One region of the Vitreimonas flagellata genome, then DNA from elsewhere that is predicted to be linked to it. Evidence: predicted binding sites of a transcription regulator. Region 1 holds the regulator's gene; the other holds the start of a gene.
What was found. Region 1 encodes HrcA, which represses chaperone genes, less so after heat shock. Its sites were predicted from a motif close to GTTAGCANTCNNCNNNGNNGANTGCTAAC; they were not measured.

Region 1 (6,071 bases):
GCGTGTTGCGATTGGCGCTGGTGCCGTCGGTCGGCGCGCGTTCTGAATCGACGCGCAGTGTGTAGCCGCCCTGATAGGCGTCGGCGTAGGCGCTGGCGACGACATAGACCGTGCCGTTGGCTTGCGGCGTGTATTCGAGCAGCGAATTCAGACTGCCTTCGCTGTCGTCGCTCGCGTTCAGTTCTGTGCCTTCGCTGTCGACCAAGCGGAGGTAGGGGTCGCCGAGCGGCGTTTCGGCGCCGGCATTGGTATTGAGCGCGATGCGGTAGCGTTGGCCGGTGCGCACGTTGAGGCGATACCAATCGGAATCGCCTTCATATTCGATCGTGCCGTTGATATCGCGGCCGGTTGCGGCGGTGGCGCGCGTGTTCGCGTCGTTTCCAGCATCGTCCGGCGGGATCGCGGCGGCGCTAATGGTGAAGCGATAAGCGCCCGTCGAGGCTTCGTTGAACGCGCGCGCTTCGACAAACACGTCGCCCGCTGCGCTCGCATTGTACGCGACCTGCGAATTCAGCGAGCCGTTGCTGTCGTCATTGTAGGCGACCTGTTCGCCGGCCTCGTTGTAGATCGTGAGCACCGGATCGATAGCGTCGACTTCCGACTCGGAATTCGCGTCGAGCGCGATCGTGTAGCGCTGGCCTTCTTCGACGCGCAGACGATACCAGTCTGTATCGCCAGCAGGGGAGATCGCGCCGTCCGTGGTGCCGACACTGATGCGCGCTTGCGTGCTCGCGTCGCCCGGCTGGTCAACGTCTTGCGCGGCTGCAGGCATGGCAAGCAGGAGCGCGGCGGTGGCCGCGCCGAATAAAAGTTTTCCGCGCATGTCTGAACTCCCCTTAAATTGGACGCCGTATGGTTAACAATCGGCAATGAGGGGAGTAAAGGCGAATCTAGTCGGAACCGCGACTAATCCCGAGCAACCTCGCATGGCGGCGCGTGCGCGCCGCATAGCTCAGACCTTAATGTCGATGGTTCCGCTGGGCGCCTGCGCCCCCGCGGCGGGGCCTGTCGAGACCAGCACCATGGCGGCGCGCAACGTGCGATCGCCCAGCACGAAGCCCGATTGCATCACTTCGGCGACGACGCCCGATGGATATTCGGACGGCGCTTGCGCCACGGCTTGGTGCAGGTTCGGGTTGAAGGTCTCGCCCTTTTCGCCAACGCGCTTCAGGCCATGCTTGGCGAAGACGTCAAGCAAAGAGCGCTCGGTGAGCTCAACGCCGGTGATGAGATTGCGCACGCTATCGTCGGCGTCGTCACGCGGGGCCGCGAGCAGGGCGCGCGAGAGCGTGTCGGCGATCGGCAGCAGGTCGCCGGCGAAGCGATCGATGGCGTAAGCGCGCGCGTCCGCGACCTGGCGCTCGGCGCGGCGGCGGGTGTTTTCCGCTTCGGCCAACGCGCGGAGCATGTCATCGCGCGCTTTGTTCAGCTCGGCCTGCAACGTCTCGATGTCCGGCGTTTGCGTTTCGGCGGCTTCGGATTGCGGTTGCTCTGCGTTGCTTTCGTCCGTCATTCCATTCCTCGTTCAGCGATCCGACCCGCGGGCGTCGAGCAATCTGCCGACGACGCGAGCCGTGTAGTCCACCACGGGGATCACCCGGGCATAATTCAGTCGGGTGGGGCCGATGACGCCCAGGGCGCCCACGACCTTCCGTTCGGCGTTCATATAGGGGGCGACGATCAAACTCGATCCCGATAATGAAAACAGGGAGTTTTCCGAGCCGATAAAGACACGCACCGCCTCGCCAGCCTTGGCGAGGTCGAGCACTTGGATCAGTTCGCGAGTTTTTTCCAGGTCGTCGAACAGCCGCCGCGCGCGCTCCAGGTCGGCCACGGCTTGCTGGTCTTGAAGCAGATTGCCGCGCCCACGCACGATTAGCGAACGGCCGAGCGTTGGATCTTCGCCGGACCATTCGACCAGACCTTTCTCCACGAGCTTGGCCGCGGCTTGGTCCAAAGCGGCGCGGTCGCGCGCCAAAGCTTCTGCCGCCTCGACGCGCGCTTCGCTCAGAGTTTTGCCTTTGAAGCGGGCATTCAGATAATTCGCGGCTTCGACCAATGCCCCGGAGGGGAGGTCGGGCGGCGTGTTGATGATGCGGTTCTCGACCTGATTGTCTTCAAACACGAGCACCAACAGCGCTTGGCCGGGGCCGATGCCGACGATCTCGGCGTGGCGCACCGGCGCGTCGCGCTCTGGGGTCACGACGAGGCCCGCGCCGCCGGCAAGACCGGAGAGCAATTCGGAGGCGGCGCCCAACACGTCCTGCGGGTTCGCGCCGGCCTGGCCGATGCGCCCGTCGATCTCGCGCTTCTCATCCGGCGGCAGGTCGCCGAGTTGTAGGAGACTATCGACGAAGAAACGCAGGCCCGCTTGGGTGGGGCGACGGCCAGCCATCGCGTGTGGCGCATCGAGCAGGCCGAGACCGGCAAGGTCGGCCATCGTGTTGCGGATCGAGGCTGCGGAAAGGCCGACGTTGCCGAGCTTGGAGAGCGTGCGCGAGCCGACGGGTTCGCCGGTCGTCAGATAGGACTCGACGATCTCTCGGAAAATCTCCCGCGCTCGGGCGTCGAGCGAGGTGAGGTCGGGGGCGGGGGGTTGCGCCATCGCGCCTCTAGGTAGCGAACAAGCGCGATCGCGCAAGCGGGCAAGGGCGGGACTTGAAATCGCCGTGTTCCGCCGGGAGGAACGCCGCCCATGCGTTTGGGATTTTTCGGCTTTATCGCTGCTCTTTGTTTTGCCGCACCGGTCATGGCGCAGACCGTCGTCACTTTGGACGCTCGGAATGGGCCGCCTGTGGTGGAGGCGCAGATCAACCGCCGCGACGTCAGGCTGGAGGTCGATACCCGCGTGCCGGACATGCTGGCGGTATCGACGCCGGGCGCGGAGCGGATCGGGTTGCGGCGGCTGCCGTTTGCGGCGCTCGGCGTGAGCATCGAAGGCGGCAACACTATCCGGGGTCGCATCGCGCGGCCGCGCATCACCTTCGGCGATCGCGCGTCGCGGGCGTTCGCGGGAATATTTCCAGCGCCGGCGAGCCACGTCGCCGAAGGTCTGATTGGGCCGGGCGCGATGCCGTACGATGTGATCACCATCACGCTTGGCGCGGAGCCGGCGCAGGTGCGCGAAATCCGGTTTGCGCTGGAGGACGCGGATGTGTGGCGCGCGAGCGCGCAAGTGGGCGGCGAGACGTTATTGGTGATGTTCGACGTGACCAATCCGGCGAGCGTTTTCAATCGTTCGGCGGCGCGCCTGTTCGATCGCGCGGGCGCGATCCCGGCGGCTGGCGAGTTGGCGGAGACGCCGATGGTGTTGGGCTTGAGCACGATGATGCAGCCGGTGACAACGGAGCTGACGGTCGAAGGACTGACGCTCGCGCCGGCGTTTGCGCGCACCAATGCGCCCCTGCTGGGTGCGCTCGAAGAAGACGCCATCGTCGCGGCAGGGGAGACGGACGCGCCGCCGCCGTCGCTCGTGGTGGGCCGTGCGGCGTTGGAGCGCGCGGGTTGCGCGTCGATCAGCGTTGATCGACGCACGCGCCAGCTCACCTTGCGCTGCGCCGCTTAGGCCTTCTTCTTCGCTTTGGGTGGCGTGATCGGGTCCATCGCGCGGCGCATGTATTCGTCGAATTTCGGCACGGTGAAACCGATCAGGCCGCGCTCGGGCGAATAGGCCATGCCCTTCTTGATGAGTTCGTCGCGGATGGGCGCGGCTTGGCTAAGGCTCAAGCCCATGAAGTTGGCGATTTCTGATGAATGCACAGGATCGGCGCCAAACTCCGCCATCGCGCGCGCATACGTCTTTTGCCGATCGGTGAGACGCGCGAGGCGGACTTTGAAAATGCCTTCGTCGAGGGCCGCGACCGCGGTTTCGCTCGCGCGCTTGGCGTCAGCCAGAGTGATCGGCGATTTTGCCGCCACCTCCCAACAATGCGCACCCCAAACTTGCAGGAAGAACGGATAGCCGCCGGTTTGCTTGACGACGAAGTCGAGCGCATCGGCCGCATACTTCACGCCTTCGCGTTCGGCAGGGGCGGTGAGAGCGAGGCGCGCGCCCTTGTCGTCAAGCGGGCCGATGGGCGGATAATCGAACAGGCGCTCGGCATAAGATTTTGCATCGCCCGCAAGCTTGGCGAGTTGCGGCAGGCCGCCGCCGAACAGCAGCAGCGGCAATTGGCGTTGCGAGATTTTGTGCAGCGCCATGATGAGGGCGCCCAAATCGCTCTTCTGCAGATATTGGATTTCATCGATCAGCAGGATGATCGCGGTCTCGCGCTTCTTTGCGGCTTCGGCGATGGCGACGAAGAGATCAGTGAGATCAATGGTGAGGTCGCCCGTGGCTTGGCCGGCGGTGAAACTGAAATCGACGTCGCCGACGCTCGCCTTGAACATCGAAGCGAAAGCTTTGAGCGAGCCGAACGCCTTCTGCAGGTCGGCGCCAGCTTTTTTGATGCGGTCGAGGCGGAAGAGGATTTGCTGAAGTTGCGGCGCAAGCTGCTGCGCCAACGGCATGGTCGGCTCGATTTCGAGCAAGGCGGTTTGGCAGCCTTGCTCTTCGGCGATGGCTTCGAAGGCGTTGAGCAGCACAGTTTTGCCAACGCCGCGTAGCCCCAACATGATGGCGCTCTTGGCGGGCCGGCCGGCCTTGGCGCGCACGATGGCGACACGCGCCATCTCGATCAGCGCATCGCGGCCGGCGAGGTCCGGGGGAGGGACCCCGGCGCCGGGATTATAGGGATTGTGGGTGGCTTTCATATGATTGTTTGGTCGAGTTAGGCGGGAGTGGCCTAACAATCCTATAGAGTGCTATTGGGTTAAGGAGTTAGGCCGAGTCGGCCAAACTTGTCCAAAATGGCCTATGGACTCGCCTGGACTCGCCGCGGTCGCTGGGGGTCGACTTGGGGGCGCTTTTCGGCCAATGGCGGGCCTTCGTTTTCATAGCGCTCTATAGGAAAGTTAGGTCGATGCGGCCTAACTGGCCCAAACAATCCGATAGAGGCCTATTCTGGAGAAAGTTCCCATGCGCCCATCCGGCCGCGCCAGCGACCAATTGCGAGACATCAGCCTGGAAACGGCGGTGTCCCGCTACGCCGAGGGCTCCTGCTTGGCCAAGTTCGGGCAGACGCACGTGCTCTGCACCGCGAGCGTCGAGCAAGGCGTCCCCGGCTGGCTGAAGGGCCAGGGCCGCGGCTGGGTGACGGGCGAATACGGCATGCTACCGCGCGCGACGCACACACGCGGTCGCCGCGAAGCAGCGCAAGGCAAGCAGAGCGGGCGCACGCAAGAGATCCAACGTCTGATCGGGCGCTCGCTGCGTTCGGCGGTCGATCTCAAAGCGTTGGGCGACCGCACCATCACGCTCGATTGCGACGTGATCCAAGCCGATGGCGGTACGCGCACCGCGGCGATCACCGGAGCTTGGGTCGCGCTCGCGCGCGCGTGCAAATATTTGGTCGATGAAAAGGTGATCAAAGAGAACCCGATCACTGGTCAGGTCGCGGCAATTTCGTGCGGCGTGTTCGAGGCAGCGGCTGTGCTCGACATCGATTACGCGGAAGATTCCAACGCCGAGGTCGATTGTAATTTCGTCATGGCCGGCGACGGCCGTTTGATCGAGGTGCAAGCGACCGGCGAAAAGCGCCCGTTCACCGATGACGAGTTCGCGGAACTGATCCGCTTGGCGAAACTTGGTTGCGGCAAGTTGTTTGAATTGCAGCGTCAGGCGATCGCGTGAGTTTGCAGGCGCTGATCGATGCGGGCCCGATTGCGCGGATCACGCGTGTCGGGCACGCGCCGTTCGAGGGCGACGATCCGATCGAGATTTTCTTCGCCAATGGCGTGGTGTTTCACATTGATATCGGATTTGAGGGTGCGACCGACATTGTCATCCGCGAAGCCGCGTTGCTCGATCACGCCTACGGCCATTTGCGCAGCGAAGAGCCCGATACATACAAAGCGATCGCGCGCGATTGGACGCACGAGGACATCGATCTGCCGTGGTTGATCGGCGCGTCGCTCAAACATCCGCGCCGGCTGACGATGACCAATCCGTATCGCGTGGACGTGGGCTATGT
Region 2 (6,071 bases), on a different contig from region 1:
CTGGCCAACGACCATGGCGATGAAGCCGATCCAGATATGAACCGGCGGCGTATCGTCAGGCCGCGCCGCGAGAGCGGCGTCGCTCATTCGCGTGTGTCCACCGTGACGCTGGCCGAGAGGCCGGGCCGCAAGAGCTCAAGCCCTTCTTGCCCCGGCTCCAAATGAATGCGCACCGGCACGCGTTGCACGATCTTGGTGAAATTGCCCGTCGCCGTGTCGGTTGGGATCACCGAGAATTCCGTGCCAGAGGCGGGCGCGAGCGATTCAATCGTCCCGTAGAGCCGCAGATCATGTTCGATGTCCGGGCGAACAATGACCGGCTGACCGCCGTGAAAATTCGCGATCTGGGTCTCTTTGAAATTCGCGACCACATACACCGATTGCAGTGGCACCACTGACATGAGCGGCGAGCCAGGCCGCACCAATTGGCCAACCTGTACTTGGCGATCGCCAACAACGCCATCGATTGGCGCGCGCACAATGGTGCGTTCCAGATCAAGCTCGGCCGCGCGCAAATCCGCGCGCGCCGCTTCGACAGCCGCATTCGCTGCTTCAACGCCAGCGCCCGCTTGGCGTGATTGGATTTCCAGCTGCTGCATGCGCGCCGGCGACAAGAGCCCACGCTCAGCCAAAGGCCGGTAGCGCGCCACGTCTGCCGCCGCCAAAGCTCGCGCCGCCTGTTCGGACGAACGCGCGCCCTCCGCTTGCGCCAAAGCCGCACGCGCTGCGGCTACGCGCGCCTCATAATCTGTCGGATCGATTTCAACGAGCACGTCGCCCGCACGCACATTGCTGTTTTCAGCGATTGGCACCGCGCGCACATAGCCTTCGATCTTCGCCGACATCAGCGAAATGTCGGCGCGCACGTATGCATTGTCGGTTGAAACTAGGTGACGGCCCACGAGCAGCCAATGCCCGGCCCAATAGGCCAGGAGCAAAAACACAATGCCCGCGCCAATCAGCGCGAACGTGCGACGACTGAATTTGCGTGTCACGCCGCGCACTGTGGCGGGTGCAGCTTCTGCGTCCAGTTGGGACGCTACGTCATCTGGCATTTCGGGACATGTCCTGCGAATTACTCGCAATTCCAAAGATGTAGCCAATGCTACGTTGGAACAAGATGGGCTTGCGCGCTAGTCCAAGCGTTCTATCGTCGCACGCGGGAGGAGCGATTTGGCAGCATTGCCGCCTAACGAAGCGAAATCCGCGCGGCCGATTGATCGCGGCGTGGCGCGGCGGCACGCGTTTTTGGATGCCGCGCGCGAGGTTTTTCTCGAACAAGGCTACGAGGCCGCCAGCGTCAACGACGTGGTGCGTGTGGCCGGCGGTTCGCTCGCGACGCTCTATGCGCAATTCGGCAACAAAGAAGGCCTTTTCCTCGCGGTTGCTCAGGAGCAGCACGAACGCTTCGTACGCGCGATCACGCCCGATTGCGTGGACAACCTGCCGCTTGAGCAAGGCTTGCAGGTGATCGGCGAGAAATTTCTGAAGACCATTCTCGAGCGCGATCATCTTTCATTTTATCGCATCACGGTTGGCGAAGCGCGCAAGTTTCCGCAGCTCATGCAGCGCAACGTCTCGGCCAACGCCGACAAAGTGCGCGACGTCGTCGCCAATCACATCCGCACCACAGCGTCCGAATGCGAGGACGCCAACACCTACGCTTCGTACTTCTTGTCGTTGCTGCTCAGCCGCCACCATTATCGCGCGCTGGCCGACACCACCTACGTCGTCACCGAAGAAGAGCGCCGCGACCACGTGAATTCGGCGGTGCGTTTCCTCGTGCGGGCGATCCGCGGGGCCTGAACGCGAGCGCACGACGCCGCTCAGGTTTGATTCAGACGCCGTTCAGACGCCAACGCGCAGGCTCAAATTTGCGAGGGTGTGCCGGAGACGGCGCACATGGGAGCCTCATTATGAAAAAAGCCCTCATCGCGGCCGTCGCCGCCTTGAGCGCGACAGCCTGGGCGGCCGCACCCGCCTATGCACAGCGCAACGACGACCGAGGCGGTCGTCACGAACGAAACAACGACAATGGCGGCCACGGTCAACGTGGCGGCGATCGAGGCGACCGTAATGATCGCGGCGGCCGTGGCGGCGATGACAATCGCGGTCGCGGCGAATGGCGCGGAAATCAAAACCAAGCGCCGCCGCAACAGCAATCCGCCCCGCCGCCGCGCGCGCCCGACAACCCCGCCCTGCTCGGCGGCAACAATGGCGGCGGCGATCGTCGCGGCCAATGGAACGGCCAACGCGGCGATGGCCAGCGTGGCGATGGCGGCCAACGCGGCGAAGCGCGCCGTGAATGGCAAGGCAATCGCGGCGACGGCGCACGCCCGCCACAACAACAGCCAAACTCAGATTGGGCTAATCGTCAGCGCGAAAGCCAACGCGACGCACAACGCGGCGATGGTCGGCGCGGCGAATGGAATGGCGGCGATCGCGGCGGACGCAATCCTCCAGCCGTGGCCGACAACACTAATCGCGGTCGCGGTGAAAGTCGCGCCAGTCAGTGGAACGGCGAACGTCGCGGCGATCGCAATCCGCCCGTCGCCGACAATCGCGGCCCACGCGATCGCGGTGACCAAGGCCAATGGGACGGTCGGCGCGATGGCAATCGCGGCGATTGGGACGGTCGCCGTGACGGGCGCGGTGATGGCCGCGACTGGAATCGTGATGGCCGCGATGGCCGTGGCGACTGGAATAACAACGATCGCAATCGCGATTGGGGCCGCGATGATCGCGGTCGCGACCGCGACAACGCACGCGATCACAATCGCCGCCGCGATTTCGCGTCAAACGATTGGGGCCGCGATCGCCGCGACGACAATCGCTATCGCCAGTATCGCCACACGCACCGCGACTTCGATCGCCCGCGTTACAACGATTGGCGCGGCATCCGCCACGGCCATTATTTCGACCGCGGCTACACCATCATCGTCCACAATTACTTTGGCTGGAACTATCAATGGTGGGGCTATGACGGTTGGCGCCGTCCGTATCGCCCGTGGCGCGTCGGCTATTATCTGCCGGATCACATCTGGTGGGAGCCGGTGCCGTACGACCTCTATTATCGTCTGCCGCCGGCCCCTTATGGCTGCCGCTATGTGATGGTCGATCGCGACATCCTTCTCGTCGCCATCGCCTCAGGCATCGTCCTCGACGCGCTGATGTACTACTGACGCGCGAAAGAGGGACAAACGGAGAGCCGCCCCGCGCAAGCGAGGCGGCTCTTTCGTTTATTGGCCGAACGTCGCTTCGACGACATGATCTTCCAGACGCACGACCTTGTAGGTGAACGTATAGCCGCCAAGGCGAACGTTAAACGCCCGCTCGTCGCCCGCACGCCGCAAGCGCCCCAAATGCATCGGCCGCAAGCTCACATCCGCCGCACCGACCAAATCGTCCAAGCACGCGCGCTGCACTTCGCCTGGCGCTGCGCCAAGGCACGCGCCCCAATCCACAAGACTGCGCGCGCCGCCGTCGCCATCGGACTCATAGAGTTCAACCCGGAACGCAAACGGCGCACGCATCCCACCCGCGCGGCACCGCCACGCAATCACCTTGCCTTCGTTGTCAGTCTGGGTAGCGCCGAGCGGCGCAAGGCACGCCTGCGCCTGCGAGAAATAGCGCGTATGCCCGGTGTCGACGTTGCCGAAGGTTTGCGTGCGCACAGCGGAGTTCGTCGAAGCATCGCGAAAGATCGCATAGACCTCGTCCGAGCCCGCCCAATCCGGCCCTGTCTCATCGTTCGCGTAGATGCTGACGGGCATCACCATGTAGCGGCGCTCGACCACGCGCGGTCGCGCTTGCTGCACCTCCGCCGCCGGCGGCGCGCGCGCAACATCGCCGGGACGAAATCCTTGCGCCGACGCCGGCGCCGCCAACAGAGCCGCTGAAAGTACGGCAAAAGCGCTGTGAGTAAACATACGCATCACGCATCTCCTGTCCGCCCCAGTGCAACACTGGCGGCGACAGGGCCATGCGCGCTGTGACCGTGGGCCCGCTTCAGTGCAGCCAGGCCTCGCCCCACATGATGCCGACGGCCGTCACGGGCGGCGGCGCGCCGGGGGATTTCGGCGGGTCGGCGATCGGGGGCTCTGGGACCTCGACCGGCGGCTGGGCTGGAGGTTCAGGCTGGTCGGGTTGCGGATCGTGGCTCGGCGGGAGGCTCATGGGGTAGCCAACGCCCAATCTCGTCCTTAGGCGCCAAAAAAATCGTGCTGAACGATTGGGGTGGGGTGTTGACCCTCCGTCTCGGCCCCCCTACCTACGCGCCGTTAGCAACCGACGGCGGCGAGTGCTAACGCGCCGCCCGGGGGCTCAAATAGGCTCTATGCAACCTAAGGGAGATCAGGACGTGGCCAGCTTTCGTCCCCTGCACGATCGCGTGCTCGTGAAGCGCGTGAAGGAAGAAGAAAAGACCCGCGGCGGGATCATCATCCCCGAGACGGCTCAAGAGAAGCCGCAAGAAGGTGAAGTCGTCGCCGTCGGCCCCGGTACGCGCGATGAAGACGGCGAGTACATCAAGCTCGACGTGAAAGTCGGCGATCGCATCCTGTTCGGCAAGTGGTCGGGCACGGAAGTGAAAGTGGACGGCGAAGAGCTCCTCATCATGAAGGAGTCCGACATCCTGGGCGTCATCGAAACGAAGAAGGCGAAGAAGGAAGCGGCCTAAGGGCGCTTCGCGGCGAAGCGCGAATAGTGAGTAGCGAATAGCGCGCCCGCGCTCGATCGCCTTCTATTCGCTACTCGCCATTCGCTATTCGCTTTTCAAAATTCAGAGGAAGCAATCCAAATGGCAGCAAAGATCGTCAATTTCGGCGCCGATGCGCGTGAGCGTATGCTCGCGGGCGTCGACATTCTCGCCAACGCCGTAAAAGTCACGCTCGGCCCGAAAGGCCGCAACGTCGTGATCGAAAAATCCTTCGGCGCCCCGCGCACGACCAAGGACGGCGTCTCGGTCGCGAAGGAAATCGAACTCGAAGATAAGTTCATGAACATGGGCGCGCAGCTCATTCGTGAAGTCGCTTCGAAGACCAACGACGAAGCCGGCGACGGCACCACCACCGCCACCGTTCTCGCTCAAGCGATCGTTCGCGAAGGCATGAAGGCGGTCGCCTCGGGCCGTAACCCGATGGACCTGCGCCGCGGCATCGACAAAGCTGTCGTCGCCATCGTCGAAGACCTGAAGAAGCGCGCCAAGAAGGTCGGCGGTTCGGAAGAGATCGCCCAAGTCGGCACCATCTCGGCCAACGGCGACACCGACATCGGCAAGTTCCTCGCCGACGCGATGGCCAAGGTCGGCAACGAAGGCGTCATCACGGTTGAAGAAGCGAAGTCGCTCGAGACCGAGCTCGAAGTGGTCGAAGGCATGCAATTCGACCGCGGCTATCTCTCGCCGTACTTCATCACCAACGCCGACAAGATGGAAGTCGTGCTTGAGGATCCGATGATCCTCCTGTTCGAAAAGAAGCTCTCGTCGCTCCAGCCGATGCTCCCGGTTCTGGAAGCCGTGGTGCAATCGCAACGTCCGCTGCTGATCATCGCGGAAGACGTCGAAGGCGAAGCTCTCGCCACGCTCGTCGTCAACAAGCTGCGCGGCGGCCTGAAGGTTGCCGCCGTGAAGGCGCCGGGCTTCGGCGATCGCCGCAAGGCCATGCTGGAAGACCTCGCCATCCTCACAGGCGGCCAAGTCATCTCCGAAGACCTTGGTATTAAACTTGAGAACGTCACGCTCGACATGCTCGGCAAGGCCAAGAAGGTCGTTGTGAAGAAGGACGACACCACGGTTGTCGATGGCACGGGCGCGAAGGCCGACATCGAAGCTCGCGTCGCCCAAATCCGCAAGCAGATCGACGACACCACGTCGGACTACGATCGTGAGAAGCTGCAAGAACGTCTGGCGAAGCTCGCCGGCGGCGTTGCGGTGATCAAGGTCGGCGGCGCCACGGAAGTCGAAGTGAAGGAACGCAAGGACCGCGTTGATGACGCGCTCAATGCGACCCGCGCTGCGGTTGAAGAAGGCATCGTCCCGGGCGGCGGCACCGCACTCCTGCGCGCTGCCTTCA

Region 2: the regulator HrcA is predicted to act here: its motif matches at 4,280-4,308, upstream of groES (co-chaperone GroES).

Annotation. Positions count from the first base shown of each region.
Region 1 covers NZ_SBJL01000002.1:853,114-859,184, forward strand. The annotation lists gene EPJ54_RS12075 (PPC domain-containing protein) at 1-823, opposite strand, end outside; gene grpE (nucleotide exchange factor GrpE) at 953-1,513, opposite strand; gene hrcA (heat-inducible transcriptional repressor HrcA) at 1,526-2,605, opposite strand; gene EPJ54_RS12090 (hypothetical protein) at 2,696-3,565, shown strand; gene EPJ54_RS12095 (ATP-binding protein) at 3,562-4,752, opposite strand; gene rph (ribonuclease PH) at 5,018-5,731, shown strand; gene EPJ54_RS12105 (hypothetical protein) at 5,728-6,071, shown strand, end outside.
Region 2 covers NZ_SBJL01000003.1:353,340-359,410, reverse strand. The annotation lists gene EPJ54_RS14625 (DHA2 family efflux MFS transporter permease subunit) at 1-87, opposite strand, end outside; gene EPJ54_RS14620 (HlyD family secretion protein) at 84-1,055, opposite strand; gene EPJ54_RS14615 (TetR/AcrR family transcriptional regulator) at 1,174-1,806, shown strand; gene EPJ54_RS14610 (hypothetical protein) at 1,917-3,182, shown strand; gene EPJ54_RS14605 (hypothetical protein) at 3,240-3,935, opposite strand; gene EPJ54_RS19890 (hypothetical protein) at 4,009-4,176, opposite strand; gene groES (co-chaperone GroES) at 4,361-4,678, shown strand; gene groL (chaperonin GroEL) at 4,799-6,071, shown strand, end outside.